2 linked regions of the Rhodopseudomonas palustris genome follow. The protein of the gene in region 2 interacts with the protein of the main gene of each other region in a pairwise test. Links are inferred from orthologs where the notes say so. Each region holds a gene or a part of one and is shown on either strand. Other genes may lie near its edges. The genes, in order: eno and rpe.

Region 1 (15,012 bases), 1.1 Mb from region 2 along the record:
GATCTCATTGACCGGTGTGGCCAAAAAGCGGCGCGTGCAAGAGCGACCATCAAAGACGGTTAAATGATGCAGAACTGTTGCGGCATAGCAACAAGAGTGTCCCGGCGGACACCCTTTTCGGGTGCACTTAGTAGCCGCTGGGGTCAGGCGTTGAGCACCTTGCCGTAGGCGTCGAGCACGGCTTCCTTCATCATCTCCGACAGCGTCGGGTGCGGGAAGACGGTGTGCATCAGCTCTTCCTCGGTGGTTTCGAGGTTCATCGCCACCACGTAACCCTGGATCAGCTCGGTGACTTCGGCGCCGATCATGTGGGCGCCCAAGAGCTGCCCCGTCTTCTTGTCGAAGATCACCTTGACCAGGCCCTGGTCCTCGCCGAGCGCAATCGCCTTGCCGTTGGCGGTGAACGGGAAGCGGCCGACCCGGATCTCCCGTCCCTGCTCCTTCGCCTTGGCCTCGGTGAGGCCAACGGAGGCGATCTGCGGCTGGCAGTAGGTGCAGCCGGGAATCAGGCTCTTGTCGAGCGGGTGCGGATGCAGGCCCTTGATGGCCTCGACACAGATCACCCCCTCGTGCTCGGCCTTGTGCGCCAGCATCGGCGGACCGGCGACATCGCCGATCGCGTAGATGCCGGGCACGCTGGTCTTGCCGAGGCCGTCGGTGACGATGGTGCCGCGGTCGAGCTTCACCCCGAGCTTCTCCAGCCCGAGATTCTCGACATTGCCGACCACGCCGACCGCCGAGATCACACGGTCAAATTCGGCGGTCTCCGGCTTGCCATTGCCGGGATCGATGGTGGCGACGACGCTATCAGCCTTCTTGTCGAGCTTGGTGACCTTGGCGCCGGTCAGAATCTTGATGCCCTGCTTCTCGAACCGCTTGCGGGCGAGCGCGGCAATCTCGGAATCCTCGACGGGCAGGATCTGCGGCAGCACCTCGACCACGGTGACCTTGGCGCCCATGGTGTGGAAGAACGAGGCGAACTCGATGCCGATCGCACCGGAGCCGACCACCAGCAGCGACTTCGGCATCACTTCCGGCACCATCGCCTCGAAATAGGTCCAGACCAGCTTCTTGTCCGGCTCGAGACCCGGCAGCACCCGCGGCCGCGCCCCGGTGGCGACGATGATGTGCTTGGCCTGATAGCTGCCCGGCGGCAACGCGCCCTTCGGCGCCTCGGTCTTGGAGGCAGCGACCGTGAGCTTGCCCGGCGCGTCGATCGTCGCCTGACCCCAGATGATCGAGATCTTGTTCTTCTTCATCAGGAAGCCGACGCCGTCGTTCAGCCGCTTCGACACCCCGCGCGAGCGCTGTACGATCGCCTTCGGATCGAACGAAATGTTATCGGCCGACAGCCCGTAATCCTTGGCGTGCTGCATGTAGTGATAGATTTCCGCCGAGCGCAGCAGCGCCTTGGTCGGAATGCAGCCCCAGTTCAGACAGATGCCGCCGAGATACGACTTCTCGACGATCGCAGTCTTGAACCCGAGCTGCGCCGCCCGGATCGCCGCGACATAGCCGCCGGGTCCGGAGCCGATGATGATGACGTCGAAGGAGGTGTCGGACATAACTACTCGCTCTTCTTTCCCTCACCCGCCCTCGCTTCGCTCGGGCACCCTCTCCCACAAGGGGAGAGGGTAAGAAAGTCACACCATCATCATCACGGGATTTTCGATCAGCGTCTTGAAGGCGCCGATCAGTTCGGCGCCGAGCGCACCGTCGACGGCGCGGTGATCGCAACTCAGCGTCACGCTCATCATGGTGGCGATCTCGATCTTGCCGTCACGCACGATCGGGCGCTGCTCGCCGGTGCCGACCGCCAGGATGGTGGCGTGCGGCGGATTGATCACGGCGGTGAAGTCCTTGATCCCGAACATGCCGAGATTGGACACCGCTGTGGTGCCGCCCTGGTACTCTTCAGGCTTCAGCTTGCGGGCCCGCGCGCGGGCGGCAAAATCCTTCATCTGCGCCGAGATCGACGACAGCGACGCCGTCTCCGCGCTGCGGATGATCGGGGTGATCAGCCCGCCCGGCATCGCCACCGCGACGCCGATGTCGGAATGCTTGTGCTTGAGCATCCCTGCCTCGGTCCACGACACGTTGGCGTCGGGGATGCGCTGCAGGGCGATCGCCATCGCCTTGATGATGAAGTCGTTGACCGACAGCTTGTAGGCGGGCTTGCCGTCCTTGTCCTTCGGCGCGGCGGCGTTGATGTCCTCGCGCGCGGCCAGCAGCCGGTCGAGGTTGCAGTCGATCGTCAGATAGAAATGCGGGATGGTCTGGGTCGACTGCGTCAATCGCTGCGCAATGGTCCGGCGCATGCCGTCGTGCGGCACCACTTCGTAAGAGCCTTCCGGATACAGCGCGCGGATCTGCTGATCCGACATCGCCGGCACGATCGCGGGACCAGCCGCTGGCGCCGCAGCCGGCGCCTTCAGGCCGCCGCCGCTCTTGGCCTGCTCGACGTCGCGGGCGATGACGCGGCCGTGCGGCCCGGTGCCGCTGACGCGGGCGATGTCGATGCCGGCATCCTTCGCCAGCCGCCGCGCCAAAGGCGAAGCGAACACACGGCCATTCGCTGGCGCTGTATCCCCCTCACCCGCCGCCCGCGGCGGCGACCTCTCCCCGTTGGGGAGAGGTGAAGGCGGCTGTGGCGCCGGCCTCTGATCAGCCTTGTCCTGTGCGTCCGAATTGGCCTCGGCTTTGCCACCCGCAGAGCCGGCTCCCTCTCCCCTCTGGGGAGAGGGCTGGGGTGAGGGGGCACCGCCGGCACTGGCCTGACCGCCTGCCCCAGCCGCTTTCACGTCCTCGCCGTCCTCGGCAAGCACCGCGATCACGTCGTTGACCGGCACGTCCTGGGTGCCTTCGGGCACGAGGATCTTGGCCAGCGTGCCCTCGTCGGCGGCCTCGACTTCCATCGTCGCCTTGTCGGTCTCGATCTCGGCGATGACGTCGCCGCTTTTGACCTTGTCGCCCTCCTTCTTCAGCCACTTCGCAAGGTTGCCCTTCTCCATGGTCGGCGACAGCGCGGGCATCAGAATGTTGATCGGCATGAGGACAGAACCTTACTGCGGCCGTTCGGTGGTGGCGCCGGTGTCGGTCGGGCGCGACAGCTCGGCCTCGAACATCTCGACGATGCGCTCCAGCGCCTCGTCCTCGGTGTATTCGCTCTCGCGCGCATAGGCGCGCGCGGCGTGGCGGGCGATGTCGACCAGCAGCAGCCCCCACATCTCCGGATCTTCGAACGCGCGCATGAAGGCGATCGACAAACCGCCGTCGAGCACAAAGGCGCGCAACACTTCGATCGCATCTTCGCGGCCTTCGACGTCGGGCGGCAGCGGCTGTTGCTTGGGTCCGGTCATAGGGTCACCGATAGCAGACGGCTTTGGCGGCCTCGACCACCTCGGCGACGCTGGGCAGCGCCAGCTTTTCGAGATTGGCGGCATACGGCATCGGCACGTCCTTGCCGGATACCCGCGTCACCGGAGCGTCCAGATAATCGAACGCGTGCTCCATGATCCGGGCGGAGAGTTCGGCGCCGATACCGTTCTGCTGCCAGCCCTCTTCGATCGTCACCGCGCGGCCGGTCTTCTTCACCGAGGCGATGATCGTTTCGGTGTCGAGCGGACGCAGCGTGCGCAGGTCGATCACCTCGGCCGAGATACCGTCCTTCGCCAGCTCGTCGGCGGCCTTCAGCGTGTAGGTCATACCGTGCGACCACGAGATCAGCGTGACATCCTTGCCCTCGCGGACGATGCGCGCCTTGCCGATCGGGATCACGTAGTCGTCGAGCTTCGGCACTTCGCCGTGCTGGCCGTACAGCATCTCGTGCTCGAGGAAGATCACCGGATTGGGATCGCGGATCGCCGCCTTGAGCAGCCCCTTGGCGTCGGCGGCCGAATACGGCGCCACCACCTTGAGGCCGGGGATCTGCGAATACCAAGCCGAGTAGTCCTGGCTGTGCTGCGCGGCAACGCGCGAAGCAGCACCGTTCGGACCGCGGAACACGATCGAGCAGCCGAGCTGGCCGCCGGACATGTACAGCGTCTTCGCCGCCGAGTTGATGATCTGGTCGATCGCCTGCATGGCGAAGTTGAAGGTCATGAACTCGACGATCGGCTTCAGCCCGGCAAAGCCGGCACCGACGCCGACGCCGGCGAAGCCGTGCTCGGTGATCGGGGTATCGATCACACGGCGGTCGCCGAATTCCTGCAGCAGTCCCTGCGTGACCTTGTAGGCGCCCTGATACTCGGCAACCTCTTCGCCCATCACGAACACGTCGGGATCGCGGCGCATTTCCTCGGCCATCGCGTCGCGCAACGCCTCGCGGATCGTCACCGTCACCATCTCGGTGCCGGCCGGAATGTCCGGATCAGCGGCGGCCGACACCGTCGGGGCTTCTGGCGCGTGCTGCGCCGGCGCGGGTGCGGACTTGGCCTGCGCGGCTTCAGGCTCCGCTGCCGGCGGGGCCGATTGCGAGGCCTTGTTCTGCGCGGCCGGATCCGACGCCTTGTCGGCATCGGCTGCACTTTCGCCGTCGCCGAGAATGGTGGCGATCGGCGTGTTGACCGCGACGTCGTTGGTACCTTCGGGGATCAGGATCTTGCCGAGCGTGCCTTCGTCGGCGGCTTCGACTTCCATCGTCGCCTTGTCGGTCTCGATCTCGGCGATGACGTCACCGCTTTTGACTTTGTCGCCTTCCTTCTTGAGCCATTTCGACAGGTTGCCCTTCTCCATGGTCGGCGACAGCGCGGGCATCAGAACTTGGATTGGCATTGGGGCTCCGCAGTCATTCAGTCAGGCGGGAAGCAGCCGCGACACGGCAAGGCGGGGATCAGCGATACACATCGGTGTACAGTTCGGACGGATCAGGCTCGGGATCGTGCTGCGCGAAGTCCGCCGACTCATTGACGACCTTGCGCACCTCGGCATCGATCGCCTTCAGATCGTCTTCGGTCATGTCGAGCCCGAGCAGACGCTTGCGGACCTGTTCGATCGGATCCTGATCGTTACGGATCTTGTCGACCTCTTCGCGCGACCGATACTTCGCCGGGTCCGACATCGAGTGACCGCGATAACGATAGGTCTGCATTTCGAGGATGAACGGGCCGTTGCCGGCACGGCAATGTGCAACCGCCTTGTCGCCGGCGGCCTTCACCGCACGCACGTCCATGCCGTCGACCTGCTCGCCCGGAATGTTGAACGACACGCCGCGCTTGGAGAAATCGGTCTGCGCCGAGGAGCGCGTCACCGACGTGCCCATCGCGTAGCGGTTGTTCTCGATCACGTACACCACGGGGAGCTTCCACAGCTCCGCCATGTTGAAGCTCTCGTACACCTGGCCCTGATTGGCGGCGCCGTCGCCGAAATAAGCGAGGCAGACGCGACCATCGCCGCGATAGCGGTTGGCGAAGGCGATGCCGGTGCCGAGCGAGACCTGCGCGCCGACGATGCCGTGTCCGCCGAAGAAACTCTTCTCCCGGCTGAACATGTGCATCGAGCCGCCCTTGCCCTTGGAGTAGCCGCCGCGGCGCCCGGTGAGTTCGGCCATCACACCGTTGGCATCCATGCCGCAGGCGAGCATGTGACCGTGATCGCGATAGCCGGTGATCACCTGATCACCTTCGCGTAGCGCCATCTGCATGCCGACGACGACGGCTTCCTGACCGATGTAGAGGTGGCAGAATCCGCCGATTGCACCCATGCCGTAGAGCTGGCCCGCTTTCTCTTCGAAGCGACGGATCAGCAGCATCTCACGAAAGGCGCCGAGCTCCTGTTCCTTGCTGAAAGGCGGCACGTTCGACGGTGACGCTCCTCCGGCCTTGTCCTGTGCTGTTTCCTTCGCGGCGCTCTTCTTGGGTGCGGCCATGGCGATTCCGATTAGAGATGAGATGAGCCTCTCTATCGTAACTTATAGCGGCTTGAAAGGATCGCTATGTCGCTGCGCGCAAATCAATATGCCGCAGTGCAGCGACACGAAACTTTCGAAATCGTTCGTCCAGATTTTTGGAATTTGCGCACTCAGCGCGCCGGCATCATCCGCACCAGGTCCGCCGGATTGGCGAAGTCGAGCTGATAGCGCACGCGCTCGTCGAGCATGTCGGGATCGATCCGGTCGGAGCGCAGCAGCGAGACTCGCTGCTCGGCCTCGGCGCGTTGCTGGCGGAGCTGCACCAGCTCCGCAGTCAGCGCGGTGATTTCCTGGTCGAGCTCCTGCTGCGCCGTCAGGCCGTAGCGGCCGGTGTAGGCGTTGACGCCGAAATAGCCGATCACGGCGGCAGCGATCGCGTACAGCGCGATGCCGGCGAGGATCGATTTGAGACGACTGCGGGTGACCATGGCCGGACCATGGGACAGCGCGGTTAACGCGCGGCTAACGCCGCATCTGTCCCGCCAGCTTGACAGCCGGCGGGGCGGATGCGGCCGACGTTATTTGTACTGCTGGGCGACGAAGCCGGCGAAGGCGTCGATGTACTTCTGCAGGAACTCGCGCAGCGCGTCCTTGACCAGCGCACCGTCCTCGCCGAACGCATCCCCGATGCCGCCGACATAAGCCTCCGGCTGCTGCAGCGTCGGCATGTTCAGAAACACCAGGCATTGCCGCAGATGGTGGTTGGCGCCGAAACCGCCGATCGCGCCCGGCGAATTCGACAGCACGCCGGCCGGCTTCTTGTCGAAGCAGCTCTTGCCGTAGGGCCGCGACCCGACGTCTATGGCGTTTTTCAGCACGCCAGGAATCGAGCGGTTGTATTCGGGAGTTACGAACAGCACCGCATCAGAGGCCTTGATGCTGTCGCGGAACGCGGTCCAGTCGGCCGGCGGCGCTTCGGTCTCGAGATCCTGGTTGTACATCGACAGGCCGTGCAGCGTGACGATGTCGAGCTTCAGCGTGTCCGGCGCCAGCGCGGCGAGCGCCTGCGCGGTCCGCAGCGAATACGCCTGCTTGCGCAAGCTGCCGACGACGGTCGCGACACGATATGGTGGGGCCATTGGCAATCCTCCGGTCATGCAATCAGACAATCGCGGCGAGCCTATCCCGCCGTGATGACGGAGAATGCGCAACATGCGTCAAGCACGCTGCGATGACGCGGTTTTGATGGCGCACCTGCCCGGTTTCGTGCGGAGGCGAACCTCCGCACCTGGCACTCGCCGCCCTATTCGGCCGCGGCGCGGTTACCCAGCACCTCATGGTTGTGTGCGCCGAGCTTCGGTGTGGCGAGCTCGGGATGCGGGCGCGCGCCGTCGAACACGATCGGCAGACCGGCGACGGTGAGACCAGTGTCCGGCATCGTGCGCAGCAGATCGACCGCGGCGAGCTGTTCGGTGGCGGCAAGCTCGGGAATGTCGTTGACCGGGCTCACCGGCACACCGGCGCTCTTGAAGGCCGCGAGCCAATCGGCTGCGCTGCGGGTCTTCAGCACCTCCTGCATCAGCGGGATCAGCACGGGCCGATGCGCCTGCCGGTCGCGCACCCGCGCAAAACGTGGGTCCGCGCTCCACTCCGGATGGCCGAGCACATCGGCACAGCGCGCGAACAGGCGGTCGTTGCCGGCCGCGATCACGATCGGTCGGTCGGCGGTCTCGAACACCTGGTACGGCGCCAGCGTACCGCTTGCGGTGCCGTGGCGCACAGGGGGCTCGCCGTCGAGCAGATAGCCGCTGAGCGACATGTCGACCCAGCCGACCGCCGTGTCGAACAGCGAGGTGTCGATCACGCAGCCCTTGCCGGTGACGTGGCGCTGCTGAAGCGCCGCCAGCGCGCCGATCACGCACCATTGCGCAGTGGCGCGATCGTTGATCGGCGGCGCGCAGAAGGTCGGCGGATGCTCCGGCCCGCCGGTGAGCGACATCACCGCGCCATAGGCCTGCAGCAGCGGATCGAAGCCCGGCTCCTTGCTCAACGGACCAGCTTTGCCGAACGCCCACACCGAGCAATAGATCAGCCGCGGATTGACCGCGCACATCACGTCCGGCCCGATGCCGCACGACGCGACCACGCCGGAGCGCAGGTTCTGGATCAGGATGTCCGCATCCTGGACAAGTTGTTTGAGCCGCGCGACGTCGTCCGGGTTCTTGATGTCGAGCGTCACCGACCGCTTGTTGCGGTTGTAGGTGTGAAACAGCAAGGAATCGCCGTCGACGAAGGGCGGGCCCCAGTGCCGGGCATCGTCGCCGCCGTCGTGCTTCTCGATCTTGATCACGTCGGCGCCCATGTCGCCGAGGATCATCCCGGCCATCGGCCCGGCGATCGCCTGCGCGATCTCGATCACTTTGATGCCGGCGAGCGGTCCACCCATTGCGGTCTCCGATTTCGTGTTATGTCTGTTGGCGCGCACTGTTTCAGTGGCGCGAGGCAAATTGCAAGTGTCTGGCAGGAGCGATGCGCGCAATGGTGACCGCCGAATTTCTCATCACCTCGCTGATCGTGGTCGCCTCGCCCGGAACCGGCGTGCTCTATACGGTGGCCACCGGCCTGTCGCGCGGCTCACGCGCCAGCGCGATTGCGGCGTTCGGCTCGACCATCGGCATCGTGCCCCACATGGCGGCGGCGATCCTCGGCCTCGCCGCCCTGCTCCACACCAGCGCGGTGGCGTTCCAGCTCTTCAAGTATCTCGGCGTCGCCTATCTGCTCTACATGGCGTGGAAGACGCTCGGCGAGCGCGGCCCGCTCAGCGTCGAGACCGATGTCGGCGCTCCGTCGGCAGTGCAGATGACGGTGACGGGCGTCCTGATCAACATCCTCAATCCGAAGCTGTCGATCTTCTTCCTCGCCTTCCTGCCGCAATTCGTCTCAGCCGACGACGCCCATCCGCTCGGCCGGATGGTCGAGCTGAGCGGCATCTTCATGCTGATGACCTTCGTGGTGTTCGTGATCTACGGCCTGTTCGCCGCCTGGCTACGCGACCACGTCATCACCCGCCCGCAAGTGATGACCTGGCTCCGCCGCAGTTTCGCCGCCGCCTTCGTCGCGCTAGGCGCCAAGCTGGCCACTGCGGAGCGGTGACGCCTGTTATTAAGCTGATCGTCCCACCGCCGTCATGCCGGGCTTGTGCCGAACCTGACGAAGGATAGCACCGTCGCCATCAAAGGCGTCAGTCAGGTCCGCGTGCGGATTTCGTTGAGCAGGAAGTTGCCGAGCCGCTTGCCGCGATTGCGCAGCACCTTGAGCGGACCCTGGTCGACGAAATACGTCAGCAGAATGCTGTCACGCGTCTCGACGCCCGCGGGGACGGTGTCGGCCGAATGCCAGCTCTGCTTGTCGACCGCAAACGCATAGCCCGAATTCGGCGCGAACTTCATCTGCCGCGCCTTCGGCATCGACCCGTCCGGCAGCACATCGTGAAAGATCGTGCCGATGTCGGTGTGGGCTTCGTCCCGCGGCAGATAGAGCTGCACGGTGATGCCCTTCCAATGCGTGTCGGTGTGCGGCGTGATCTTGTAACCGGGAACGTCGCGGGTCAGGATCGGAATCGGAAACATCCCGACCTCCCGCGCGTCCGGCCCAAATCGTTTCTCCAGGGCCGGCGCCAGCTTGCGCCGAAACGCGTCCTTCACCGGCTCCGAGCACAGCGCGTCGCCGACCATGCGCCACACCGAGCGCTGCTCCGGCGGCAGGTGCCGGATGTATTCCGGAAACAGGTCGATCTTCACCCGGGTGTGAGTGCCGTCAGCGAGATCATTGCCCTTGCTGCGGCCATGCATCGGCCGATAGTCGGTGTTGCGCGGCATCGCCTTGAGCATCGCCGCGTAGACCAGCGCCGGAAAGATTCCGACGAATTCGAGGTGATAGAACGGCTCCATCACCACCGCGGCGGACTCGATCGCCCCGACGATGTGATTGATCAATGCGGCGGTCGCTTCCGCCAATTCCGACGGTCGCCGTTCAGCCATCTGATCCATGAAATCTCCGCTGGGCTGCTTCGTCTTGTTGAGACTAGCTAGCAACTACGATCAGCACCAGCGGATTTCATACCCCCGATGGCAGCTATGCGTTGGGGGCGATGAGGAATTTCTCCCCGGTCGCGCGCTTGTTATAGACCGCGATGGCATCGAGGCTCAGCGCCTCCCTGAGCGACACCGTCCGCGTGTAGTGGCTGGCGAAGGTAGTCTTGATCTCGGCCGCAACGCGGGCGCGGAGTTTGGCGGCGTCGGCAGCACCGATCTTCTGCAGGAACGGGAACAGCAGCCAGCCGCCGACCGCCCAGGCGAAGCCGAAATTGCGTAAGATCTCGGTCGGCTTGGTGTCGAGGCTGCCGTAGATATAGACCTGCTTCGGCACGTTGGAGCCGTAGCGGCTGTAGGGGCCGGTCGCGGTCTTGCCGATCGCGGCTTCCATGCAGCTCAGGATCTGCCCCGCGAGCCGGCCGCCGCCGATCGCATCGAACGCGATGGTCGCCCCGGTCTGGACCAGCGCCTCGGTGAGATCGTCGAGGAACGTCGGCGCGGTGGAATCCACCACGTATTTGGCGCCGATGTCGCGCAATAGCTTGGCCTGGGCCTCGCTGCGCACGATGTTGACCAGATCGATGCCGTCCTTGAGGCAGATCCGGTTGAGCATCTGGCCGAGGTTCGACGCCGCGGCGGTGTGCACCAGCGCCTTGTGGCCTTCGCGCTTCATCGTCTCGGTCATGCCCAGCGCGGTCAGCGGATTGACGAAGCACGAGGCGCCTTCGGCCGCGGTGGTGCCATCCTGGAGCTTCAGGCAGTCGGCCGCCTTGATCAGGCGGTATTGCGCGTACATTGCGCCGCCGATCATCGCTACGGTCTTGCCGAGCAGCGCCTGCGCCGCGTCCGAGCTGCCGGCCTTGATCACCGTGCCGGCGCCCTCGTTGCCGACCGGCATCGACTCGTCGAGCCGGCCCGCCATCGCCTTCATCGCGGCTTCCGGCACCTTGGCGGTGATCACCGGCGCGTCCGCGCTGCCGGACGCTTTCGCGGTCGACATGTCGGCGGCGCCGAACAACAGGCCGAGATCGGAGGGATTGATCGGGGTGGCTTCGACCCGGACCACCACCTCGTGGGGGCCGGGCTCGGGAATGCTTACCGGCACCAGCGAAACTTCGAGGTCGCCGCTCGTCTTGATCAGCGAGCGCAGTTGCAGTCCGGTGATGGCCTCGGTCACGTCTTTCTCCCTGCTGTCTGTTGCGGCCGCACCATGATGCAGCCGCGCGCGGGGTTCAAGACGAGCCGATGGCCGCGACGATCACATCATCGCGGCCATTTGCTTGTCGTTCAGCGGAACGCCTTCAGCGCCGCCTTGCCTGGGAAGTACGCGCTGGTGCCGAGCTCCTGTTCGATGCGCAGCAGCTGGTTGTACTTCGAGGTGCGGTCCGCGCGCGCCAGCGAGCCGGTCTTGATCTGCCCGCAATTGGTGGCGACCGCGAGGTCGGCGATGGTCGAGTCCTCGGTCTCGCCGGAGCGATGCGACATCACCGCGGTGTAGCCGGCCTTGTGCGCCATCTCGACGGCGGCGAGCGTCTCGGTCAGCGTGCCGATCTGATTGACCTTGATCAGGATCGAGTTGGCGCGGCCGGCCTTGATGCCGTCGGCGAGGCGCGAGACGTTGGTGACGAACAAATCGTCGCCGACGAGCTGGCACTTGTCGCCGATCAGATCGGTGATCGCCTTCCAGCCTTCCATATCGTCTTCGGCCATGCCGTCTTCGATCGACACGATCGGATAACGCGACACCAGATCGGCGAGATACTTGGCCTGCTCCTGCGGACCCAGGCTGCGGCCTTCTGCTTCATAGACATACTTGCCGTCCTTGAAGAACTCGGTCGACGCCGGATCGAGCGCGATCATGACGTCTTCCCCGGCCTTGAAGCCGGCCTTGCCGATCGCCGACAGCACGAAATCGAGCGCGGCGTCGGCCGACGGCAGGTTCGGCGCGAAGCCCCCCTCGTCGCCGACATTGGTGTTGTGGCCGGCCTTCTTCAGTTCGCCCTTCAGTGTGTGGAAGATTTCCGATCCATAGCGCAGCGCTTCCGCGAAGCTCGGCGCGCCGACCGGCATGATCATGAATTCCTGGAAGTCGATCGGATTGTCGGCGTGCGCGCCGCCATTGATGATGTTCATCATCGGCACCGGCAGGGTGCGGGCCGAGGTGCCGCCGACATAGCGATACAGCGGCAGATCGTAAGACGACGCCGCGGCCTTGGCGACCGCCAGCGACACACCCAGGATCGCATTGGCGCCGATCCGGCCCTTGTTCGGGGTGCCGTCGAGCTCGATCATGGTCTGGTCGATCTGCACCTGCTGCTCGGCGTCCATGCCGCCCAGCGCATCAAACAGCTCGCCATTGACGGCCTCGACCGCCTTCAGCACGCCCTTGCCGAGATAGCGAGCCTTGTCGCCGTCGCGCAGCTCGACCGCCTCGTGGGCGCCGGTCGACGCGCCCGACGGCACCGCGGCGCGGCCGACCGAGCCGTCCTCGAGCACCACGTCGACTTCGACGGTCGGATTGCCGCGGCTGTCGAGAATTTCGCGGCCGATGATGTCGACGATGGCGGTCATGAATGCCTCTTGATCGGATGGAGGGAATGGAGTTGCGCCGCTTCTACAGCATGGCTCGGGGCACGAAAAGGCCGCCGGACCGCTCCATGAGGTCCGACAAACGGCGAACGCACCGGTTTTGCGACGGATTCCCCTGCTTCGGAAAATGATCTAGGACGGCGGTAACGGAGACCCGAGTTCAAGCCATGTCGAAAACGCCCCGCAAATCCGCCTCCTCCCCGCCCCTGCAGCTCGGTCAGGCCGTCGAATGGCCGGACCGGCCGGAAGCCGCCAAGCTCGACCGGGTGCCGAACCCGCAGAAGGACACCAATTTCCTGGCGCGCTTCACTGCACCGGAATTCACCTCGCTGTGCCCGGTGACCGGGCAGCCGGATTTCGCGCATCTGGTGATCGACTACGTTCCGGGCCCTTGGCTGCTCGAGTCGAAATCGTTGAAACTGTACCTCGCCTCGTTTCGCAATCACGGCGCCTTCCACGAGGACTGCACAGTGGCGATCGGCAAGCGGATCGCGGCTGAGATCAAGCCGAAATGGCTGCGCATCGGCGGCTACTGGTATCCGCGCGGCGGCATCCCGATCGACGTGTTCTGGCAGACCGGCAAACTGCCGAAAGATGTCTGGGTCCCCGATCAGGGCGTGCAGCCATATCGCGGACGTGGCTAGATCGGACTGATCGCCCTCGCTCGAGGAACTCTTCGCGCTCCCGGACGTTTGTGCGGAACTGAATCGTTCCAAGCGGAGAAGCGAGATTGAACCGGCGGCAAGTTCTGACCGGCCTTGCGGCGCTGCCGCTGTTGCAAGCTAAGGCCGAGCCGGCCGCAGCGAACAAATCCCCACCCTCCAGCCCGTTCGATCCTTGGGTCGTACGAAATCTGGCGCGCGAACTGGCGAGCAAGCCCTATCAGGCGCCGGACAGCGCGCTGCATTCGTCGCTGGGCGATCTAAGTTATGATGCGTATCGCGCGCTTCGCTTCAATCCGGAGCGCGCGCTGTGGCGCGCCGAAGGCTTGCCGTTTCAGGTGCAGTTCTTTCACCGTGGCTTCCTGTACAAGAACCGGGTGACGATCTTCGAGGTCGCGGAAGGCGAGGCTCGGCCGGTCCGCTACCGTGCCGAAGATTTTTCGTTCGGCGACGCCGCCCCGCCGCCACCGGATGCCGATCTCGGCTTTGCGGGCTTTCGCATTCACGCGCCGCTGGAGCGCGCGGACTATTTCGACGAGGTCAGCGCGTTCCTCGGTGCGGCGTATTTCCGCGCCGTCGCCAAAGGCCAGCGCTACGGCCTGTCGGCGCGCGGACTGTCGATCGACACCGGCCAGTCCGGCGGCGAGGAATTTCCGCTGTTCAAGACGTTCTGGCTCGAACGCCCCGCCCCCGGCGCATCGTCGATGGTGGTACACGCGCTGCTGGACAGCAAGAGCATCGCGGGCGCGTACCGTTTCACCATCCGTCCGGGCGTCACCACCGTGTTCGACGTCGAGATGGCGCTGTATCCCCGGGTCGATCTGCAGCACGTCGGCCTCGCGCCGATGACCAGCATGTTTCTGTTCGGCCCGAACGATCCGGCCGATGCGGCCGACTTCCGCCCGTCGGTGCACGATTCCGACGGGCTGGCGGTCTTCAACGGCAGCGGCGAAGAACTGTGGCGGCCGCTGTGCAATCCCCGCGATCTGCAGATCAGTGCGTTCGGCGATCGCAACCCGCGCGGCTTCGGGCTGATGCAGCGCGAGCGCAGCTTCGGCGCCTATCTGGATCTGGAATCGCGGTTCGAGCTGCGACCGAGCCTGTGGGCAGAGCCGATCGGCGACTGGACCGAGGGCGCCGTCAAGCTGGTCGAGATTCCGACCCGTGAAGAAGTCCACGACAATATCGCCGCGTTCTGGGAGCCCAAGCAGCCGCTGCGGGCGAAGGGCGAGCACATCTACACCTATCGCCTGCATTGGGGGCCCGACACGCCGAAGCCGAAGGCGCTCGCCCGCTTCGTGCGGACCGGGATCAGCACGCGCGGCGACAACGAGCGCTTGTTCGTGCTCGACCTCAACGGCGACCGGCTCGACAGCGTCGACGCCGCCGCCATCCGCGGCGTCGTCAGCACCGACAAGGGCGAGATTCGCAACATCGTGACTCAGCCCAATCCGGCCAGCGGCGGCTGGCGGCTCAGCTTCGATCTCGCCAAAGCGCAGGCCCCGGTCGAACTGCGCGCGACCGTCTACGAGGGCGATGCCGCAGTGTCGGAAGTCTGGCTGTACCGATGGACTCTCTGATCGGGCCGCGCCCGAACGACTGCAGCGACGCCGAGCGCCGGTTGGATCCGATGCCTGCGGACGCGCCGCTGGCGATGCCGGTGCAGTCGTTGAGGCAGAAGCCGCAATCGGCGGCCGCAGGATCCACGACGGGCCGATGGCGCCGGCTGCTGATCATGCTCGCCACCGCGACCCTGTCGGGCGCTGGCGTCTACGAGATGTACCAAGTGCTGCAGGTCGGCGGCGTCACCGTCCTCGAA
Region 2 (15,152 bases):
GGCGTGAGGTGTCGGCAGTGGATCAGAGACGCGAGTTCGTACGGCTTGCGATGCAGGAGGGGGCGAACCGGCGCGAGCTGTGCCGGCGGTTCGGCATTCATTGGACGACCGGCTACAAATGGTTGGAGCGATGGGCGGCCGGAGGTGATCTCGCCGACCTGTCGCGGCGGCCGCAGGACAGCCCGCGGCAGACCTCGGCGGCGTGTGAGGCCCAGGTGCTGGCGGTTCGTGATGCGCATCCGGCATGGGGCGCGCGCAAGATCGCCAGCTCGATGGACCGGTCCGGACAGCACGCTCCGGCGGTGTCGACGATCCACGAGATCCTGCGCCGGCACGGCCGGATCAAGCCTGCCGCCGGCGGTCCACCGGCGACGCTGCGGTTCGAGATGCCGGCGCCGAACATGCTTTGGCAGATGGACTTCAAAGGCTGGGTTCGGCTCGGCAACGACGTCCGCTGCCATCCGCTGACCGTGGTGGACGATCACTCACGCTACGATCTGTGCCTCCAGGCTTGCGCCGATCAGCGCGGCGAAACCGTGCAGGACAGGCTGCAAACGACGTTCCGGCACTACGGCTTGCCCGACACGATCTTCGTCGACAACGGCTCGCCGTGGTCGGACAGTTCCGGCGAGCGCTGGACATGGCTCTCTGTGTGGCTGCTCAAGCTCGGCATCAGGGTGATCCGTAGTCGTCCCTATCACCCGCAGAGCCGCGGCAAGAACGAGCGTTTTCATCGCACGCTGGACGACGAGGTGTTTGCGCTGCGGCCCTTGCGCGACCTCGCCGAGGCGCAACGTGCCTTCGATTCCTGGCGCGAGGTGTACAACTTCGAGCGCCCTCACGAGTCGCTAGGCCAGCTGGTGCCTGCTGATCGCTACCAGCCGAGCCGGCGTTCTCTGCCGGACCGCCTGCCGGCTCCAGAATACGATGAGCGCGACATCGTCCGCTCCGTCTCGAAAACCAAGGCCTATGTCAGCTTCAAAGGTCGTTTGTGGAAGGTGCCGCAAGCCTTCGCCGGAGAGCGCTTGGCCATCAGGCCGCTCTCCACCGACGGCAAATACGGCGTGTTCTTCGCTGCCCACCAAGTCGCCACCATCGACTTGACGGGCGTGGAAAGTGTCGGTCATGTCTCCGAACACGTGTCGACTATGTCTCCGGGCTGAACATCAAGCCCGGCAATGACGGTGATGTAAGCGAGCGGCCGCTAGATGAACGCAGTGATACTCGTGTAAGTCGAAATGGAGGCAGAGTGTCTCAGGTGGTGCTACATCATCAGTCCCACCTGGCACGGTGCTACGCACTTCTGCCTGTCGTCAGTTTCGACGAGTTTGGTCTGAACGGTCCTTAAACCGCCTCGCCCCGCGCCTGTAGTGCGGCGTTGCGGATGCCGGCGATATTCGCCTTGTACGCCTCCAGCGTGCCGCCCTTGAACACGGCGGAGCCGGCCACGAAGGCGTTGGCACCTGCTGCGGCGAGTTCGCCGGCGACCTTGTCGGAGACGCCGCCGTCGACTTCGATGTCGATCGGACGATCCGCCACCATGGCGCGGATCTGGCGGATCTTCTGGACTGCGCTCGGGATGAAGGCCTGGCCGCCGAAGCCGGGGTTCACCGACATCACCAGCACCAGATCGATGTCATCGAGCACGTATTCGATCGCGCTCGGATGCGTGCCCGGATTGAGCGAGACGCCGGCCTTCTTGCCGAGGCCGCGGATCGCCTGCAGCGAGCGGTGCAGATGCGGGCCGGCTTCGGCGTGCACGGTGATGATGTCGCAGCCGGCCTTGGCGAAGGCCTCGAGATACGGATCGCACGGCGCGATCATCAGATGGGCGTCGAACACCTTCTTGGTGTGCGGCCGCATCGCCTTGATCACGTCCGGGCCGTAGGAAATGTTCGGGACGAAATGGCCGTCCATCACGTCGAGATGGATCCAGTCGCAGCCGGCGGTATCGACCGCGCGGACCTCTTCGCCGAGCTTGGAAAAATCCGAGGCGAGGATCGAGGGCGCGATGGCGAGCGGACGGAGCGCGAAGGAGGACATCAGGGCTTCCAGGTGCGTGTGGGGTGGATCAACTTCGCTACCACGCCGCGCCGGTCTCTCGCAAATCCAGAGCGCAACAACGGGCCGTGCAGGCCCGGCAGGTTGTGCCGAAGGGGCAGAAATTGCCGTCCCGGCGCCCTCGCCGAATCCGAAAAAGTCAGCAATTTCGGGCGCTTCGCGGCTGGCACGGCGATTGCTCGGAGACAGCCGGAATAATCCGTGGGTAGTTGCCGGCCGCGGCCAGCGGTGTGTGATGCGGAGTTTCTGTGATGCTGCCTGCCCTTGGCGCGCTCGGCGCGCTGTCCGGACTGCTCAATACGCTGAGCGCGTCGACGTCGAAATCGTCGAAGCAGACCACCGGCTTCACCAATCCGTTCGAGAGCTCAAGCGGCAGCAACGGCACGTCGTCGTTTCCGGGCCTGCCGACCGGCAACGGCTCGTTGCCGTCGAGCGGTCTGTCGCCGCAGACGATGCAGGCGCTGCTCGACGCGCAGAGCGCACAGTCCACCGGTAATTCCAGCTCGACCGCATCCAAGTCCCGCGATGCTGCGCTGAAGGATCTGTTCAAGCAGATCGACGGCAACGGCGACGGGGCGATCAGCAAGGGCGAATTCGAGGACGCGCTTGGAGCAGGCGGCACCAACATCGCCAATGCCGACAAGGTGTTCTCCAAGCTCGACAGTGACGGCGACGGTTCGGTCACCGCCGAAGAGCTGGCTTCGGCGTTGATGCCGCGCAAGCAGCACAATCGTAGCAGCGAGGAAGCCCGCAAGTCCGGCCGCGGCGGCGGTTCGAGCGATCCGTTGCTGCAGGCGTTGTCCGGCTCGTCCTCGACCAGTGTGGCCAATTCCGACGGCAGCGTGACCACCTCGATCAGCTATGCGGACGGCACCAAGGTGACGATGACCTCGGCGGCGACCGGCTCGTCGTCGAGCGGTGCGACCTCGTCCTATAATTTCATCGAGCAACTGATCCAGCGCCAGGCGGCGCAGATCCAGGCGGCTTCGGGCTCGTCGCTGTCGGTCAGCGCCTGAACCGATCGCGCCACGCCGGCTGCGCGTCCTTGAACGGCAGCGTGGTGGCCTCATAGACGCCGCGTGCGATCGCCCGTGCCACGGTATTGGCCGCGATGGTGCCGAGCTCGGTCAGCCCGGCCAGCGGCTCGACCGGCTTGACCCCGGTCGCCGCGGCGAACACCACGTCGCCGTCGAGCGGCGCGTGCACCGGATAGATTGCGCGGGCAAATCCGGTCTGCGCCAGCATCGCCAGCCGCTTCACCTGGGTCTTGGTGAGCGCGGCGTCGGTCACCACCGCGACCAGCGTGGTGTTCTCGACCGCGCTCGGGGTCGCGGCGCCTTTCAGCCGCACCTTCAGCATCTCCGGCGTGAAGCTCTCGGGCATTCCTAGCCCGCCGAACTCGTCGCCAACTTCGAACGGCGCCGACCAGAACCATGGGCCGTCACCGATCGTTGCGCTGCCGATCGCGTTGACCACCGCGATCGCGCCGACGGTGACGCCGTCCGGCGTGGTCGCCGAGGCCGAGCCGAGCCCGCCCTTCAGCGTCGCGGTGGTGGCGCCGAGGCCGGCGCCGACGCTGCCGAGCGCGAAGCTGTCGCCGGCTGCGTCCGCGGCGGCGTAGCCGAGATCGCGGTACGGCGAGAACCGGCCCCAGGCCTTGTCACCGCCGTTGATCATGTCGAACACCACCGCGCCCGGCACGATCGGGATCGTGGCGTCGCCGATCGCAAAGCCGCGGCCGCGCTCGGCGAGCCATGCCTGCGCTCCGCCGCCGGCGTCGAGTCCGAACGCCGAGCCGCCCGACAGCGTGAAGCCGTCGACCTGCTCGACGGTGTTGACCGGTTCCAGCAGCACGCCGTCGCGAATCCCGGGACCGCCGCCGCGGACGTCGATCGAGGCGACCGCAGGCTTGTCGAACAGGATCGCGGTGACGCCGGAAGCGAGCTTGGCGTCGTCGGCGTTGCCGACGCGAACGCCGGGGACATCGGTGATGAGGTTTCGCAAGATGGGCCTGTCCGTAGCTGGCTGAGAGGGAACATTCTCGGCATAAACAATTGGTCGAAGCAATCCCTCACGCTGCGATCACAAGGCGCGGAACCTTGACGCAGCGGCTTGCGCCTGTGCGAAGCGCGGGTGCATGTAGCCGGCCATGATCCATGACGTCTCGATCCCCGCCGCCCTGATCGCCGGTCTGGTCAGCTTCCTGTCGCCCTGCGTATTGCCGCTGGTGCCGCCGTATCTGATCTATCTGACCGGTGCGACCATCGAGCACGTCGCCGCCGACGAAGCCGAGCGCAGCTCGAAGCGTGCGGTGATGATCTCGGCGGCGATGTTCGTGCTCGGTTTCTCCACCGTGTTCGTCGCGCTCGGCGCCAGCGCCAGCCTGGTCGGCGGCCTGATCCGCGCCTGGTCGGCGGAACTGGCGATCGTCGCCGGTATCGTCATCATCCTGATGGGCCTGCACTTCCTCGGGCTGACGCGGATCAACATCCTGATGCGGGAAGGGCGGCTGCCGATCCCCAAGCCGGTCGGGCTGTGGGGCGCCTATGTGATGGGGCTGGCGTTCGCGTTCGGCTGGACCCCGTGCATCGGCCCGATCCTCGCCGCGATTCTGTCGGTCGCCGCCGCCGAAGCGACGGTGGCGAAAGGCGCCGGCCTGCTGGCGGTGTATTCGCTCGGCCTCGGCGTGCCGTTCCTGCTCGCAGCGCTGATGATCGAACAGTTCTCCGGCCTGTTCGCCCGCATCAAGAAACACCTCGCCACCATCGAGCGGGTGATGGGCGTGCTGATGATTTTCACCGGCATCGGCTTCCTCACCGGCGCGATCAGCGACGTCAGCATCTGGCTGCTGAACACGTTCCCGGCGCTGGGGAATATCGGGTAGTTTGTCTCTGAAGCCGCGATGCTGGCCTCAGCCTGAGGAGCGGTCCGTTAGAGCGGTTCATCATTTGACTGAAACGATCCGACCTTTCCGAAGGCACTGAGTCCTCATCCTGAAGAGCCCGGCGAAGCCGGGCGTCTCGAAGGATGGGGCAACGCATTCCCTGAGTCATATGGTTCGAGACGGCGCTACGCGCCTCCTCACCAGGAGGTTGTGCGTGTGGCAGGCGATGCGGACTAGCTCTGGTTCTATAAAAAACAGAACTGCTCTAGGACCGCGTCTCGAAGGATGGCAGCGCACGATGCGTCGCCTCATGGTTCGAGACGCGTCGCTGACGCGATGCTCCTCACCATGAGGAGCAGAAGCTGTGCTTGTGCGGATCAAGTTGGATGCAGCAGAGCGCTCATCACCGTGAGCGCTCTGGAGTACTGGGCCGCCCGGTCGAGCCGGGCGGTGACGGTTTGTAGGCGAGGCGAGGGCGCGCGCAGCGCAAGAGGGCGGATCGGAAGATCACGTCGGCTCAGTTGCCGATCTCCGCGTAGTTGCCCTTGGCGTCCCATTTGTAGACGACGTAGTCGATCGCCTTGATGTCGCCCTTGGCGTCGAAGGCGAGCTTGCCGAGGACGGTGTCCCACTCGCCGGCCTTGATGGTTTCGATCACCTTCTTCGGATCGGTCGATTTGGCCTTCTCGACGGCCTGCGACCAGATCTGGAACGCCGCGTAGGTGTAAAGCGTGTAGCCTTCCGGATCGATGCCCTTGCCCTTGAACTTCTCGACGATCGCCTTGGCGGTCGGCTTGTTGCGCGGATCGGGGCCGAAGGTGAACAGCGTGCCTTCCGCGAGCGGGCCGGTGATCGAGGCGAACTCCTTGTCGTTCATCGCGTCGCCGGCCATCATCACGGTCTTCAGGCCCTGGTCGCGCATCTGGCGCAGGATCAGGCCGGCTTCCTGATGATAGCCGCCGATATAGACCAGATCGATGGCGTCGCGCTTCAGCCGCGAAACGATGGAATTGAAGTCCTTGTCACCCTTGTTGTAGGACTCGAACATCTTCTCCTGGAAGCCGGCCTTGTTCAGCGCCTTCTTGGTCTCGTCGGCGAGCCCCTTGCCGTAGGTGGTCTTGTCGTTGAGGATCGCGACGTTCTTGCCCTGATAGTTCTTCAGGATGTACTCGGCGGCGATCAGTCCCTGCTGATCGTCGCGGCCGCAGACCCGCAGTACGTTCCACAGCTTGCGCTCGGTGAACAGCGGGTTGGTCGAGGCCGGAGTGATCTGCAGCGTGTTGCCGTCCGCATAGGCTTCCGACGCCGGGATCGACGACGACGAGCAGAAGTGGCCGGCGACGAACGGGATGCCGTCGCCCGCGATCTTCTCGGCGATCGAGCGCGCCTGTTTCGGATCGCAGGCGTCGTCGCCGGTTTGCAGCTTGAGCTGCTTGCCGAGCACGCCGCCGGCGGCGTTGAGATCGGCGACGGCCTGATCGGCGCCGTTCTTCAACTGACGGCCGAATGCCGATTCGCCGCCGGTCATCGGGCCGGCGACCGCGACCGTGATGTCCTGCGCCAGCGCCGTGGTCGACAGCGCCAGCGAGGCGCCGAAAGCCAAACCGAGAAGCTTTAGTTTCATGGAGTGATCCCTGCGGTGAGACTGCGATAGGTCAGCCGCGCCCGAACCGGATCGCGGCGCGGCAATGCCGGCATTGTTGGCTGATTTTCACGTCAAGTCATCGACAAAATGCCGCATCGGTTGCGACGCACTGGCACATTCTGCCGCAGGCGGTAACGAGAGAGGTCAGGCCTTGCGGCCGCCTTCCAGATAAGCAGCACGGACTTCCGGGCGAGCCAGCAGTTCGGTGCCGCTCCCGCTCATCGTGATCAGTCCGTTGACCAGCACGTAGCCGCGGTGCGCCAGCTTCAGCGCGTGGTTGGCGTTCTGTTCGACGATCAGCACCGTCAGCCCGTCCTGCCTGTTCAGGGTGCGGATCGCTTCGAAGATCTGGCGGGTGATCAGCGGCGCGAGGCCGAGCGAGGGTTCGTCCAGCAACAGCAGTCGCGGCCGGCTCATCAGCGCCCGGCCGATCGCCAGCATCTGCTGTTCGCCGCCGGACAGCGTGCCGCCACGCTGGCCGAAGCGTTCGCGCAGCCGCGGGAATAGCGTCAGCACCCGCTCCAGCGAGGCGGCGCGGTCCTCGTCGCTGCCCTGGCCGGCGTCGGCCCCCATCTGAAGATTCTCGGCCACGCTCATCCGCGGGAAGATGCGGCGACCTTCAGGCGACTGCGCGATGCTCATGCGCGCGATCTGGTAGGTCGGCATCGCGGTGATGTCGACGCCGTCGAACACGATGCGGCCGGTCTTGGCGCGCGGCCTGCCGAAGATCGACATCATCAGCGTCGACTTGCCGGCGCCGTTGGCGCCGATCAGGGCGACGATTTCGCCGGGCTGGATGGCGAGATCGACGCCCTTCAGCGCCTCGATCTTGCCGTAGGCGGCGCGGAGGTTTTCGATTTCGAGCAGAGGCGCGGCGGTGGTGTTTGTCATCGCGCGGCCTCGCCACGCTTACCTTCGTCATGGCCGAGCTTGACCCGGCCATCCACGGCCACAGGCGAGGTCGTGCTCGTTTCCGTGGATGGCCGGGTCAAGCCCGGCCATGACGGTGGACTATGTAGCAACGTCCTCACAGCCCGAGCTCCTGCTCGACGGCCTCGACCTCGTCGTCCTCGACGCCGAGATAGGCGGCGATGACGCGGGGATCGTCGCGGATCTCGGCCGGCGTGCCGCCCGCGATCTTGACGCCGTAGTCGAGCACCACGACGGCGTCGGAAATTTCCATCACCACGCTCATGTCGTGTTCGATCAGCAGGATCGAGGTGTCATGCTGGTCGCGGATCGACAACAGCAATTCGCTGAGTTCGGCGCTCTCGCGCGCATTGAGGCCGGCGGCGGGCTCGTCCAGGCACAGCAGCACCGGCTCGGTGCACATCGCCCGCGCGATTTCGAGCCGGCGCTGGTCGCCGTAAGGCAGGTTGCCTGCTGCGTCGTCGGCGCGGCCGTGCAGCCCGATCTGCTCCAGCCAGAACCTCGCGCGGTCGATTGCGGCGCGCTCTGCCGCACGCCACGACGGCGCGCCGAACAGGCCAAGAAACGTGAAGCCCGAGGCGCGTAGCAGCGCGTTGTGCTGCGCCACCATCAGGTTTTCCAGCGCGGTCATGCCGGGAAACAACCGGATGTTCTGAAAGGTGCGCGCCACCTTGGCGATCTTGGTGATGCGGAAGTCGTTGAGCTTGTCGAGCCGGTGCGTGTCGCCGCCGCGATGCTGGAGCCGGATCGCGCCGGCGGTCGGCCGGTAGAAGCCGGTGATGCAATTGAACACCGTGGTCTTGCCGGCGCCGTTGGGGCCGATCAGCGCGGTGATCTTGCCCCGCTGCGCGTTGAACGACAGGGCGTTGACCGCGATGATGCCGCCGAACTGCATCGTCAGGCCGTCGACCTCGAGGATGTCGGAGGCGTCGTTCATCCGTGGCCTTCCTTGACGAGGTCGGACGAGATCGCCTGCTTGTGCTGAAGATACACGGTCGGCGCTCGGTGGCCGATCAGGCCGCGCGGCCGCCAGATCATCAGCAGCACCATCGCCATGCCGAACACCAGCATGCGGAACTGATCGAGGCCGCGGAACAGCTCGAAGCCGCCGATCAGCGTGACCGCGGCGAGCGCGACGCCGAGCTGCGAGCCCATGCCACCGAGCACGACGATCGCCAGCACCAGCGCCGATTCCTGGAAGGTGAACGATTCCGGCGAGATGAAGCCCTGCCGGGTGGCGAAGAACGCCCCGGCGAATCCGCCGAACATCGCGCCGATCGCGAAAGCCGTCAGCTTGGTCGTAGTGGTGTTGATGCCGAGCGCGCGGCAGGCGACCTCGTCCTCGCGCAGCGCCTCCCAGGCGCGGCCGATCGGCAACCGGCGCAGCCGGATCGTCGCCCAGTTGGTGATCAGCGCCAGAATTAGGATCAGATAGAACAGGAACACCAGCCGTTGCGATGGCGAGAACGGAATCCCCAGCATGGCGGCGAGGCCGTTCTCGCCCGGCGTCAGCGGAATGCCGAACACGGTCGGCCGCGGAATGCCGCTGATACCGTTCGGGCCGCCGGTCAGAGTCTGCCAGTTGATGATGACGAGGCGGATGATCTCGCCGAAGGCGAGGGTGACGATGGCGAGATAATCGCCGCGCAGCCGCAGCACCGGAAAGCCGAGGATCACGCCCCAGAACGCCGCGAGGATGCCGGCGAGCGGCAGGCAGATCCAGAACGACAGCCCGAAATTGGTGGCGAGCAGCGCGTAGGAATAGGCGCCGACGGCGTAGAACGCCACGTAACCGAGGTCGAGCAGGCCGGCGAGGCCGACCACGATGTTCAGCCCCCAGCCCAGCATCACGTAAGTCAGCACCAGGATGCCGAGGTCGAGAATGTAGCGCTGATCGTAGAAGATCACCGGCACGAGCACAGTGAAGATCAGCAGCGCCGGGGCGACGATGCGGCCGGCCAGACCGAGCGTCTTGCGGGCGCTCGCCGGCATCATCTTCGAGGTGTCGACCGGACCCCACCACATCCGCAGCAGCTCGACCACGATCGAGCCGACGAACACCGCGCCGACCATGCCGGCGAGGTCGCCGAATCGCGTCCAGTAGATCAGCCCGCCCTCCGGACCGGCCTCGGTTCGCACGCCGATCATCAGCGAAAACAGAACCAGCGCCACCAGGGCGCTGATCAGGGCTTTCTTGACGATGAATCCCGCGCCGGTTCCGGCGGTGGCGGTCGGGGCTACGGCGTGCGCGAGTTTGGCCACGTCGTCGCCCGCTCAGACTTTTTCGACTTCCGGCCGGCCGAGCAGGCCGGTCGGCATGAAGATCAGCACCACGATCAGGATCGAGAACGCCGCGACGTCCTTGTACTCGACCGAGAAATAGGCCGACCAGAACGTCTCGATCAGGCCGATCAGGAGGCCGCCGAGCATTGCGCCGGGCAGCGAGCCGATGCCGCCGAGTACGGCTGCCGTAAACGCCTTGATGCCGGCGACGAAGCCCATGAAGAAGTCCACCAGGCCATAGTACAGCAGATACATCATGCCGGCGACCGAGGCGAGCGCGGCGCCGATCACGAAGGTCATCGAGATGGTGCGGTCCACGTTGACGCCGAGCAGTGCCGCCATGGTCTGATCCTGCTCGCACGCGCGCATGTCGCGGCCGAGCCGGGTCTTCGCCACAAGCCAAGTGAATATCGCCAGCAGCACGATGGTGGATACCACGACCAGAATCTGCACGTTGGACAGCCGCACGACGAAACCGTCGGCGCTCTCGTGCAGCGTGTAGCCGCCGGTGATGATCGGCGGAACCGGCTTGACGCGGGCGCCCTGCGAAACCTGGGCGAAGTTCATCAGCACGAACGACATGCCGATCGCCGACAGCATCGGGGCGAGGCGGAACGAGTGTCGCAAGGGTCGGTAGGCGATGCGCTCCACCGTCCAGCCGTACAGTGCGGTGATCGCCATCGACACCAACAGCACCACCAGCAGGATCAGTGGCACGAAGGTGAGGCCGAACGACACCAGGATCAGGAAGCTGATGAGAGCGATGAAACCGCCGATCATGAAGATGTCGCCATGGGCGAAATTGATCATGCCGACGATGCCGTAGACCATCGTATAGCCGATCGCGATCAGGCCGTAGATGGAGCCGAGGACGAGACCGTTGATGAGCTGCTGGGCGAAGTAGTCCATGCGCTGCCGTGGTCAGAGGACTCGAAGGATCAGGACTCGAGAAAGCGGATATTGCGGTGCAAACGATCCGGATCGGCTTTCGCTGCACACACGATGCGGCGAGGGCCCCGGCAGCCGGAACGTCGCTTCGCTTTTCGATTTTCTAACAGTGGGTCGCGATCGCGGCAACAGCGGCCGGTTACAACCTTCTTCCCTGTGGACGACGATGCCGCAGTTAGCGGTTCCATTCGCCGCGATGAGTTGGCGGTGAAGTCCGGCGCTATGCGACGGGTGAAATCGGGCGTGCCGCGTCGGTCGCCGGTTCAGGTCCGCGGTGGGGTCGTGGTCGGATGAAAGCGGCATTCCAACGTTCCACCTTCGCCGTTCGACCGGCACCGGGCCGGGCGTCGCGGCTATTCGGTGGGTGCGGCCCGGGAACGCTGCCGAGGCGCGGGGCGGGGTGAGAACAGGCATCATGTGGACTGCTGACGCAAATTTCATGCCGATTTCGCGGTGGAACCTGCCGCAGACGTCGTCCACAGCCGAAAGCCGAAGTTAACCTTAACAAGACGTTTCCATTGCCGTGCCGCGTTAACCTGAAGTTAGCTTCGTTGGCGCGGCCAGAAGATTCGGCGCGCTCTGGCTGGCGGGACACGGCGATGAAGACGGATTGGCGGATCAGCTCGGTGAACGGCGTTCTGCTGGCGGCCTATATCGCGCCGACATGGTTGATCGTGGCGTACCGGCTGATCGTGTCGCCGATCAACGCGCTGTACGACCGGCCGAACATCTCGGTGGCGATCTTCATCAGCGATCATCTGCATCTTGGCGCGATCGCGACGATGAAGATGGCGTGGCTGCTGGCGCTGGCCAAGCTGACGGTCGCCGGTTTCCTGCTGGTTTTTTCGGCGCTGCTGACGCGGCCGTCGGTGCGTCTGTCGGGCGGCTGCAACGAGGCGCTGGCGTTCGCGCTGACGCTCGGCAGCCTGGTGTCGTTCGTCAGCATGGTGATGGCCTCGCAGGTCGCCGAGCCTGAGGCGATGCGGCTGCATGCCACCGAGCTGCTGCTGTTTCTGAGCACCGCGATCCTGATGCTGGTCGAGCCGTCGAAGCGGCCTGCGGCCGCCGTGCGCCCGCGCGCGGCGTTCGAGCCGAACTACCCGGCCGCCGCGCAACGCTCCTGATCGCAGGTCCGACTGTCCTGTTTGCTTGACGCTGGCGCTCGGGCCGGGCGCCACCTATCTCAAAAGCTGCATAACTGTTATCGCCGCCGATCATTCGGGGCGGTGTCGCGATACTTTTTCTTTGCCGCCCGGCGTGCTTAAGTAGTCGCAATGCCGCTGTCCGAGGCGGCCGCCGATCCGGGAGGAAATATCCATGGCCATGACGATGAACGGCGAAGTCCAGTTGGACGCGCCGAAAGATTTGGTGTGGAGCAAGCTCAACGATCCGGAAGTGCTGAAGGTCTGCATTCCCGGCTGCGAGGAGCTCGAAAAGACCGAAGACGACAGCGGTTTTCGCGCGGTGGCGAAGTTGAAAGTCGGCCCGGTATCGGCCCGCTTCAAGGGCAAGGTGACGCTGTCCGATCTCGATCCTCCGAACGGCTACAAGATCACCGGTGAAGGCGAGGGTGGTGTCGCCGGCTTTGCCAAGGGCGGCGCCACGGTCGGCCTGTCCGACAAGGACGGCGGCACGCTGCTGTCCTACGATGTCGAAGCGCATATCGGCGGCAAGCTGGCCCAGCTCGGGCAGCGACTGATCAACGGCTCGGCCAAGAAGCTCGCGGACGAGTTCTTCGCCAACTTCTCCAAGGCGGTGCAGAACGGCAACGGCGCGGCCTGATGGCGCCGCGGGGTTCGATCACGCGGATGTCATTACACGGCAGCGGGTCCGGCACGGCCAGAGCCGTTCGCGGTTGCCGATCCTGGGGTTGCCTCGTAAGATCGGTTCAAGAAACACAACTAAAAGACGAGTGATCGCCGTGCAACGCGGCGGTGCGCATTGAAGAGAGGGCCGATGGCCAAGATTTCCCTGATCGTCAATGGCAAGCCTGTGACCGCGAACGTCGATCCGCGCACGCTGCTGGTGCAGTTTCTGCGCGAGAACCTGCGGCTCACCGGCACGCATGTCGGCTGCGATACCTCGCAGTGCGGCGCCTGCGTCGTGCATCTCGACGGCAAGGCGGTGAAGTCCTGCACCACGCTGGCGGTGATGGCCGACGGCCACGAAGTGACGACGATCGAAGGGCTCGCTGCCGACGGCGCGCCGCTGCATCCGATGCAGGAAGCCTTCCGCGAGCATCACGGCCTGCAGTGCGGCTTCTGCACCCCGGGCATGATCATGACCGCGGTCGACATGGTGCATCGCAAGGGCCACGAGCTCTCCGACGAGACGATTCGCGAAGAGCTCGAAGGCAATCTCTGCCGCTGCACCGGCTATCAGAACATCGTGGTGTCGATCGCGGCCGGCGCCAAGGCGATGGCGAACTCCGACCGCACCTGACCGGCTCTGCGCCGGCCCGCTTCAACGAGGCCGCGCGGCACGCCCAACGAGACGCAGGAAGCTCAGGGAAGCGCAATGTACGAATTCAAATATCACCGCCCCGGGACTGTTCGTCAGGCCGCCAATCTGCTGCTGAAGAACGAGGACGCCAAGCTGATCGCGGGCGGCCACACGCTGCTGCCGGTGATGAAGCAGCGCTTCGCGGCGCCGCCGCATCTGGTCGACCTGTCGCATATCGAAGGCCTGAGCGGCATCGAGATGAAGGGCCGCTCGCTGGTGATCGGCGCCACCGCAACCCATGCCGAGGTCGCGAATTCGGCGATCGTCGGCGAGGCGATTCCGGCGCTGGCCGAGCTGGCGTCGCTGATCGGCGATCCGGCGGTGCGCCACAAGGGCACCATCGGCGGCTCGCTCGCCAATAACGATCCGACCGCGGACTATCCGGCGGCCGTGCTGGCGCTCGGCGCCACCGTGGTCACCAACAAGCGCAAGCTGAAGGCCGAAGAGTTCTTCCAGGGGATGTACTCGACTGCGCTCGAGCCGGACGAGATCATCACCAAGGTGCAGTTTCCGCTGCCGAAGAAGGCCGCCTACATCAAGTTTCGCAACCAGGCGTCGCGCTACGCGCTGGTCGGCGTGTTCGTCGCCCGCCGTCCGTCGGACGTCCGCGTCGCGGTCACCGGGGCAGGCGCCGATGGCGTGTTTCGTGTCACTCAGTTCGAAGAGGCGCTGAAGGCGCGGTTCAATTCCAAGGCGCTCGACGGCCTGCACGTCTCCGCCGACGGGCTGAACAGCGATCTGCACGGCAGCGCCGAATATCGTGCGCATTTGATCGGCGTGCTCACCAAGCGTGCGGTCGACGCCGCCAACGGCAAGGCGTGAGCCTGCAACCGGATCGGCCATGACCGCAACCGCGCCTCCCGCCTCCGTCGACGCCACGCTCGAATTGCTGACGAGCCGCGGCTATCTCGCCGAGCGGTCGCTGGCGACGGTGGTGTTTCTGGCGCTGCGGATGGGCCGGCCGTTGTTTCTCGAAGGCGAGGCCGGCGTCGGCAAGACCGAGATCGCCAAGGTGCTGTCGGCCGCGCTCGGCCGCCGGCTGATCCGGCTGCAGTGCTACGAGGGTCTCGACGTCGCTTCCGCGGTGTATGAGTGGAATTCGTCGGCGCAGATGATCGCGATCCGGCTGGCCGAAGCCGCCGGCGACACCGACCGCGATCAGCTCTCCAGCGACATCTTCTCCGAGCGCTTCCTGATCAAGCGGCCGCTGCTGCAGGCGCTGGAGCCGGACACGGCGGGCGCGCCGGTGCTGCTGATCGACGAGCTCGACCGCGCCGACGAGGCGTTCGAGGCGTATCTGCTCGAAGTGCTCAGCGACTTCCAGGTCACCATTCCGGAGTTCGGCACCATCAAGGCGCCGGCGCCGCCGATCGTGATCGTCACCTCGAACCGCACCCGCGAAATCCACGACGCGCTGAAGCGGCGCTGCCTGTATCACTGGGTCGACTATCCGAACGCCCAGCGCGAATTGGCGATCGTGAAGTCGCGCGTGCCGGGGATCTCGGCCAAGCTGTCGCAGCAGGTGGTGAACTTCGTCCAGGCGCTGCGCGAGCAGGATTTCTACAAATCGCCGGGCGTCGCCGAAACGCTCGACTGGGCGACCGCGCTGACCGAACTCGACGCCCGCGCGCTGACCGCCGAAGTCGTCGGCGACACCCTCGGCGCGCTGCTCAAGTACCAGGACGACATCGCCCGGATGCAGGGCGACACCGTGCAGAAACTGGTCAAGGACGCGACCGAAGGGAAGTAATAGGCCTCTTTAGCCGGGTTCTCTGGTTTGTTGCCTGCTTCGTCTTCCGCCGCACCGGCAGCGCGCCCCCTCTCCCGCTTGCGGGGGAGGGTTGGGGTGGGGGAGCCCCAGGCACCGTGCTCGCGTCGCCCTCACCCCACCCCTCTCCC

Evidence for each region.
Region 1: the proteins of rpe (region 2) and eno interact in binary tests that used the Escherichia coli proteins (3 or more experiments, as listed by UniProt). The link is inferred for Rhodopseudomonas palustris from one-to-one orthologs.

Annotation. Positions count from the first base shown.
Region 1 is NZ_CP041387.1:2,116,379-2,131,390, forward strand. The notes cover bases 10,372-13,223. They hold eno (phosphopyruvate hydratase), read right to left. Parts: upstream 12,514-13,223; coding sequence 11,230-12,513; downstream 10,372-11,229. Other genes in these bases: FLL57_RS09725 (zinc-binding dehydrogenase), read right to left, coding at 10,372-11,119; queF (preQ(1) synthase), read left to right, coding at 12,699-13,175. Also shown: FLL57_RS23315 (hypothetical protein), read left to right, coding at 1-2; lpdA (dihydrolipoyl dehydrogenase), read right to left, coding at 144-1,565; FLL57_RS09680 (pyruvate dehydrogenase complex dihydrolipoamide acetyltransferase), read right to left, coding at 1,644-3,050; FLL57_RS09685 (DUF5076 domain-containing protein), read right to left, coding at 3,063-3,359; FLL57_RS09690 (pyruvate dehydrogenase complex E1 component subunit beta), read right to left, coding at 3,364-4,773; pdhA (pyruvate dehydrogenase (acetyl-transferring) E1 component subunit alpha), read right to left, coding at 4,832-5,866; FLL57_RS09700 (FtsB family cell division protein), read right to left, coding at 6,019-6,336; FLL57_RS09705 (NADPH-dependent FMN reductase), read right to left, coding at 6,427-6,987; FLL57_RS09710 (CaiB/BaiF CoA transferase family protein), read right to left, coding at 7,152-8,294; FLL57_RS09715 (LysE family translocator), read left to right, coding at 8,387-9,001; FLL57_RS09720 (hypothetical protein), read right to left, coding at 9,094-9,897; more of FLL57_RS09725, read right to left, coding at 9,983-10,371; FLL57_RS09740 (glucan biosynthesis protein G), read left to right, coding at 13,262-14,773; glucans biosynthesis glucosyltransferase MdoH, read left to right, coding at 14,761-15,012. UniProt on the Escherichia coli protein: Catalyzes the reversible conversion of 2-phosphoglycerate (2-PG) into phosphoenolpyruvate (PEP). It is essential for the degradation of carbohydrates via glycolysis.
Region 2 is NZ_CP041387.1:3,168,964-3,184,115, reverse strand. The notes cover bases 195-3,186. They hold rpe (ribulose-phosphate 3-epimerase), read right to left. Parts: upstream 2,044-3,186; coding sequence 1,345-2,043; downstream 195-1,344. Other genes in these bases: FLL57_RS14550 (P1 family peptidase), read right to left, coding at 3,067-3,186; FLL57_RS14555 (EF-hand domain-containing protein), read left to right, coding at 2,313-3,077; FLL57_RS14565 (IS481 family transposase), read left to right, coding at 195-1,163. In the rest of the region: more of FLL57_RS14565, read left to right, coding at 1-194; more of FLL57_RS14550, read right to left, coding at 3,187-4,065; FLL57_RS14545 (cytochrome c biogenesis CcdA family protein), read left to right, coding at 4,211-4,945; FLL57_RS14540 (branched-chain amino acid ABC transporter substrate-binding protein), read right to left, coding at 5,463-6,569; FLL57_RS14535 (ABC transporter ATP-binding protein), read right to left, coding at 6,735-7,481; FLL57_RS14530 (ABC transporter ATP-binding protein), read right to left, coding at 7,618-8,457; high-affinity branched-chain amino acid ABC transporter permease LivM, read right to left, coding at 8,454-9,782; FLL57_RS14520 (ABC transporter permease subunit), read right to left, coding at 9,795-10,712; FLL57_RS14515 (hypothetical protein), read left to right, coding at 11,351-11,875; FLL57_RS14510 (CoxG family protein), read left to right, coding at 12,069-12,533; FLL57_RS14505 ((2Fe-2S)-binding protein), read left to right, coding at 12,708-13,193; FLL57_RS14500 (FAD binding domain-containing protein), read left to right, coding at 13,269-14,075; FLL57_RS14495 (AAA family ATPase), read left to right, coding at 14,095-15,003. UniProt on the Escherichia coli protein: Catalyzes the reversible epimerization of D-ribulose 5-phosphate to D-xylulose 5-phosphate.